DNA from 2 places in the Microaerobacter geothermalis genome. Region 1 is predicted to be linked to the other one. Evidence: a T-box and tRNA genes for the amino acid it is inferred to sense, from the RefSeq annotation. Region 1 holds a T-box; the other holds one or more tRNA genes.
The links. The T-box of region 1 lies ahead of pheS (phenylalanine--tRNA ligase subunit alpha). A T-box ahead of a tRNA ligase gene usually reads a tRNA of that ligase, here a tRNA-Phe.

Region 1 (3,416 bases):
CTTCCGTATCGGAATCCAGTTCCTCTTTTACTGCTGGAGAAGGGATTTTTACTTCTTTTCCCAGGATCGCCGCCACTTCATAAGCTACGCCAAGCATGCTTAGACAGTCAGATCGATTAGGAGTAAGATCCAACTCCAATACGTAATCCTGTAGGCCCAATACCTCCGTAATGTCCGTACCTATCTTCAGTTCTGGGGAAAGAACAAGGATTCCCTCCTGCTGTTCTTTGGAAAGGAGTTTATCTTTCAGCCCTAATTCTTTTGCAGAGCAAATCATCCCCTGGGATTCAATTCCCCTTAATTTTGCCCTTTTGATTTTAACACCCCCCGGAAGAGTTGCCCCTACGAGAGCAACAGGCACCTTTTGGCCGGCATTCACATTTTGTGCCCCGCACACAATTTGAAGCTCTTCTTTTCCCTCTTCCACACGAACCCTACATAGGCTCAATTTATCTGCTTCCGGATGTTTCTCCTTCGACGTAACATAACCGACCACGACTTTGGATACTCCTCGGTTTAAAGACTCCACCACATCTACGGCAATTCCGCTTAAGGTCAATTTGTCCGCCAATTCCTGGGGGGTGACATCTGATAAATCCACGTATTCTTTTAACCATTGGTAAGAAACTTTCATCTCTCAATCCCTCCTACACCCGTGAGAACTGTTTTAAAAAACGAAGGTCGCTCTGATAAAAATGCCGAATATCCTCAATTCCATATTTCAAAAGGGCAATTCGCTCCACACCCATACCAAAGGCAAAACCGGTGACCTTTTCAGAATCATAACCGGACATCTCCAACACCTTCGGATGGACCATCCCTGCACCCAAAATTTCAAGCCATCCTGTTTCTTTGCAAACCCGGCATCCCACACCATTACAAATGACACAAGAGATATCCACTTCCGCACTGGGCTCTGTAAAGGGGAAGAAGCTTGGACGCAAACGGATCCGCTGGTTTTCTCCAAACATCTGCTTTGCAAAGGCAAGTAATGTTCCCTTTAAATCACTCATCCGTATCCCTTTATCCACCACCAGTCCTTCTATCTGGGTAAACATATGGGAATGGGTGGCATCGTCATCATCCCTGCGATAAACTTTTCCCGGGCAAATGATTTTAACGGGAACTTCTCCCTGTTTTCTTTCCATAGTTCGGGCCTGCACCGGTGAAGTATGGGTCCGCATTAAGATCTCATCGGTAATGTAGAAAGAGTCCTGCATGTCCCGGGCCGGATGGTTCTTCGGCAAATTCAGAGCCTCAAAATTATAGTAATCCGTTTCTACTTCAGGTCCCTCCGCCACTTCAAAGCCCATAGCAATAAATATATCCTCAATCTCTTCAATCACCTTTGTTAATGGATGTCGGTTTCCAAAATGAACAGGGCGACCGGGAAGGGTGACATCAATGGTTTCTGACATCAACTTTTTCTGAAGGACTTCTCTTTCCAGCTCCTCTTTCTTTCTTTCCAAGGTGGATTCAATGGCAGCCCTTACGTCATTGGCCATTTGACCAATCACAGGCCTTTCTTCGGCTGAAAGCTTTCCCATTCCCCTCAGGATTTCCGTTAACGGGCCTTTTTTGCCCAGATACTTCACCCTTGCTTCATTTAATTCATTCATGTTTTTAGCGGCGTGGATGACTGCAATGGCTTCATCCCGCAATGCCGTTAGTTGTTCCTTCATATACAATATCCTCCTTTCAAAGGTTAAACATAAAAAACTCCTCATCTCAAGGGACGAGGAGTATCGCGGTACCACCCTAATTGAATCTGCCTGTAACAGCAGCATTCCACTTTGCAGTGATAACGGTCGTGACGGACCGGAATCCCCCTACTTGCCAGTTCAGGGGCCAGCTCCAGAGTGAAATTCATCGGCTCCTTCCATAGAGGGGCTTCCAGTCTACGGCACCCTCCTCCCTTTATGCAGGAACTCCGATTACTCTTCTCTTTCTTCGCCTTCTCAAATATTCATTACCTAACATTTATTTGTCCAACTACCTAACGCCATACGGACTCTCACTTCTTTACCGCTCATTATAGGCATAGAAGGAAATCGATGTCAACATCCATGTCTCCATCCATGTCGTTGGGATCTGTATCTCTGATTAGCTGCTTCATACATGAAAATGGAAGCGGCGGCTGCTACGTTAAGGGATTCTGCTCTTCCGTAAATGGGAATGGTTAATATTTGGTCAGCTTGTTCCATCATCCTTTGCTCCACACCCTGGGCTTCATTCCCCATGATAAGGGCAGCGCCGCTCTGAAAGGATGATTCATAATAAGGTGCCCCATTTAGACCTGTGGCATACAGAGGAATATTTTGACTCTTGCAAAAGGATATTATTCTTTCAGAATCGCTATGAATGACATGAATGTGAAACAAGGAACCCATGGTGGAGCGGACGACTTTCGGGTTATACACATCTACTGTTCCTTTTAGCAGAATCACGGCATCAAATCCGGCAGCATCTGCCGTACGTATCATTGTTCCCAGATTACCCGGATCCTGGATTCGATCGAGAACTAAAAATAGCGGCTGAATTTTGCGATTGTTCATTTGCTCACTTATCGATTCCAAGGATATTTCATTTATTTGAATGACGCCAATCACACCCTGGGGATTTTCCGTATCACTCAGCTTTCTTAACACCTGTTGATTGACAGGAATGAGATTTATTCTCCTATCAGCTGAGGGGTACATCCCCTTGGTCAAAGAAAGAATTTCATCGGGAAGTCCCATTGAACGATCATAAAAAAGGTGTGTGAGGGGTGCCTTTGACTTTAGCGCTTCCTCCACCAGATGAATTCCCTCAATAAGATAGGAGGACTGTTCTCTTCTTCCTTTATTTGTTAGAAGCTTGGCCATTCTTTTGATTAACGGATTATGTATTGAAGTAACGGGTTCCATTACATTTATGCCCTTTCTTCAAATTCCTTCAGGTCGTCATTGCTGCCCAGCACGACCAATACATCTCCCTCGATAATGATATCATCGGGGTTGGGAGCTACGTTCATCTTGCTGCCGCTTCGAATGGCAATCACATTACATCCGTATTTAGCCCGAATATCCATTTCTCTTAGAGTTTTGCCTGTACCCACCATTTTATTGCTCATGGAAACCTCGGCGATGGAATAATTATCCGCCAATTCAATAAAATCAAGGATGTTGGGCGAGATCAAATTATGGGCAACCCGTACTCCCATATCTCTTTCAGGAAAAACGACCCGATCAGCTCCTATTTTATAGAGAACTTGTCCATGCCGTTCATTCTGGGCTTTCACAACGATATACTTCACTCCCAGTTCCTTAAGGACAAGGGTGGTTAGGATGCTGGCCTGGATATCCTGCCCAATGGCAACAACAACCACATCAAAATTGCGGATCCCCAGGGATTTAAGGGCCTGCTCATCTGTACTG
Region 2 (3,416 bases), on a different contig from region 1:
TTATATGAATTACAAGAAAAAGAGAAGGGGAAGCGTGAATCGTGAAATCAATAGACGGTCACTTAATCCATTGGGTAGAGCAGGTGAAACAAAGAAAAGGGGAAAATAAAGGTGAAAAGGACATTCTCAATCATCCCTACGTGGTTTCTTTCCTTAAAAAATCATCTTTGTCCCCAGAAATGATTAAATCCCATTTACCGACAGTTATTCAAGTGGTTCAGGAACAGGAAAACTGTAAACAATGTCCAGGACTGGAGAAGTGTACAAATATGGCAAAAGGATATGCGGCCCATTTATCCCTCCAATCCGGAATGGTTTCTATGACGGTAAGAAAGTGCAACCTGTTACGAAGGGATGAGGAACAAAAATATCGACAATCACTGATCCGCAGCCATCATATATCCAGTGAAGTTCTTCATGCTTCCTTTCATACCATGAATCATGATAAATACAATAAGGAAGCGATAAAAGCAGCAGCACAGTTTTGTATGGACATGCAGATGGGAAAACCAGTGAAGGGACTTTATTTTTACGGTCCTTTTGGTGTGGGAAAAAGCTATATTATGGGTGCCCTTGCCCAACTATTGGCAAATCATCGCATAGCATCCTATATGGTATATGTGCCGGAGATCTTTCGGGAAATGAAAGAAGCCATACAAAAGGGGGAAGTCCCCGAAAAAATGAAAGCTTTAAAGGAAATCCCTGTTTTGATTTTGGATGATATCGGGGCAGAAAATGTAACCCCTTGGGTTAGGGATGAAATTTTAGGTTCTGTCTTACAGTATCGTATTTCCAATCATCTACCTACTCTTTATACGTCTAATTTTAACTATGAGGAGTTGGAAGAACACTTTACATATTCAACAACAGGCCAAGAAGAATTAAAAGCAAAACGGATTATGGAACGAATACGCTATTATACCCAGGATTACTTAATTGATGGACCCAATAGGAGGAAATAGTGGAATGATTTGTGCTTGATTTCGTCGTTTACTTATTATATAATTGCCCTTGTCAGCATAAAATACCTAAAATTAAGTTTCCTTTATGTGGGGCATTAGCTCAGCTGGGAGAGCGCTACACTGGCAGTGTAGAGGTCAGCGGTTCGAGCCCGCTATGCTCCACCAATTTTTTCTCCATTTTTGAATCTTTCATTAGGCTCGGTAGCTCAGTCGGTAGAGCAGAGGACTGAAAATCCTCGTGTCGGCGGTTCGATTCCGTCCCGAGCCACCAGCAATTGCCGGGGTGGCGGAATTGGCAGACGCACAGGACTTAAAATCCTGCGGTAGGTGACTACCGTACCGGTTCAAGTCCGGTCCTCGGCACCAACCGTAAAATTTCTTATAAGAAATATGTTGAGAGAATCAGGATGAATTCGAAATCCTGATTTTTTTATTATTGGTTCCTACGTATGTAGTAAAAGCCAATCCCGCTGATTATACGGCATGTGGAAGCATACTTTTTTATCTGTTATGGAAAAATGAAGGTAGTATACACTTCGGAGGAAAATGCATGGTCAACGAAAGGGAAAAAATAAGCTCAAAGATTGCCTGGATTAGTCTATGGAGCAATATTTTTCTAACCGTGAGTAAGTTGATCATTGGGCTAATTGCGGGAAGTAAGGCTTTGTTTGCTGATGGTATCCATTCTGCAGCTGATGTAGTTGCTTCATTAGCGGTATTATTTGCTTTAAGGATATCTGATAAACCTCCCGATAAGGAGCATCCATATGGTCATGGAAAAGTAGAAGTGGTATCCTCAGGTGTAGTGGGGGGTATTTTATTTTTAGTATCTGTTTATGTATTCATTGATGCGGTTATTGCATTTTTTAAACCGGTGGAAACTCCTAAGATGGTTGCTGCCTATGTTGCATTATTTTCATATATATTAAAAGAAACTTTATATCGTTATTCATTGGGACTGGGAGAAAAATTAAACAGCAAAGCCTTGATTGCAATCTCTCTTGATCATAAGGCGGACATTATTGCTTCATTGGCTGCTGCCTTGGGAATTCTGGTAGCTACAGGGGGAGAATGGCTAAATCTCTCTTTTTTACTTTATGGGGATATTATTGCAAGCGTAATTGTTTCTTATTTTATTTTAAAAATTGCCATACATATGATAGTAGAAGCATTTCATATCCTTCTTGAACGCTCGGTGGATGAAGAAATGATCCGTCAGTACCGTGAGATTATCATGAAACACAAAGAAGTAAAAAGAATTGATAAAATCAGGGGAAGGGAGCATGGGCACTACATCCTATTGGATCTGAGGATTTCCGTTGATCCATCCCTCTCTATTAAAGAAGGTCATGATGTGGGACGGGAGATAAAGCTGGAATTGATGAATCGTTTTGATAACATTGCAGAAGTCCTCGTTCATCTGAATCCGTACGATGTGGAATGGTAAATCATTATTTTTACGATTGCCTAATCCCTCTTTACACAAAACATTTGTTCTGATAAAATGTTCTAAAAAGGAACATAGTTAAAAAAGTGGCATAACATTACAATTCGTTCCTCAAACAGGTATAGTATAATGAAATAAGTGGGGGAATGTGAGGATGGAAAAGGAGATATTAACCAACATATTAAGTAAATTGGACAAGCTTGATCGGGGGCAACAAGAACTTAAAGCAGATGTGGGGGAGATGAAGCAGGATATCCGTAATCTTTATCAGGGACAGGATCATATTCGTAAGGATGTCATCAATCTATATCATGAGATTGGGACTCTTCGAAATGGACAAGAAGAACTACGAAGCGAAATGAGGGCTGGATTTAAGAGTTTGGAAGGGGCAATTAGAAGCTTAAAAACGAGTGTAGATTATCATACCCATACCTTACTCATAGATTATAAGGAAACAAAGGAAAGGGTGGATAAATTAGAAAAATTTAGAGAAGATTTAGGCAATATTTTTAATAAAAATTAAAAATAAGAGATTGCTTTTTGGTAAATCGTAAAATGGCTTGGAATAAAAAAACTCCAAGCCATTTTTATTAGCTAATAAAGAAGGTATAAATTTTTTATTTATACTTTCTTATGTTGCATAAGGGCAACTATGCCTCTGTCTTCGCCCAAGGGCTCGCCAATCGGCGAGTTTTCTTTATTTTAAGCTGTATAGGAAATCGGGCAACCAGAGACTGATCCCAGGAACATAGGTAACGAGAGCAAGGCCAATAATTACCGCAATCAACCATGGTATGGTGGCTCTGGTAACGTCAACTAAAGACATTCCCGTCAGGCCGCTGGCTACATAAAGATTCAGACCCACTGGAGGCGTAATCATTCCAACTTCCATATTTACTACCATGATGATTCCGAAATGGATTGGATCAATCCCAAGAGTGATTGCAATTGGAAACAGGATTGGAGCTAGAATGGTAATAATTGCTGTAGGTTCCATAAATTGTCCA

Region 2: it encodes a tRNA-Phe, which carries the amino acid that the T-box ahead of pheS (phenylalanine--tRNA ligase subunit alpha) is inferred to sense. The anticodon was not compared.

What each region holds. Positions count from the first base shown of each region.
Region 1 is NZ_JAKIHL010000001.1:131,308-134,723, reverse strand. Features, by position in the region: gene pheT (phenylalanine--tRNA ligase subunit beta) at 1-634, opposite strand, end outside; gene pheS (phenylalanine--tRNA ligase subunit alpha) at 648-1,682, opposite strand; T-box leader at 1,729-1,960, opposite strand; gene L1765_RS00710 (TrmH family RNA methyltransferase) at 2,058-2,906, opposite strand; gene L1765_RS00705 (potassium channel family protein) at 2,912-3,416, opposite strand, start outside.
Region 2 is NZ_JAKIHL010000003.1:36,776-40,191, forward strand. Features, by position in the region: gene L1765_RS03070 (replication initiation and membrane attachment family protein) at 1-45, shown strand, start outside; gene dnaI (primosomal protein DnaI) at 42-962, shown strand; tRNA gene L1765_RS03080 (tRNA-Ala) at 1,052-1,127, shown strand; tRNA gene L1765_RS03085 (tRNA-Phe) at 1,158-1,233, shown strand; tRNA gene L1765_RS03090 (tRNA-Leu) at 1,240-1,328, shown strand; gene L1765_RS03095 (cation diffusion facilitator family transporter) at 1,513-2,409, shown strand; gene L1765_RS03100 (hypothetical protein) at 2,564-2,932, shown strand; gene L1765_RS03105 (TRAP transporter large permease) at 3,107-3,416, opposite strand, start outside.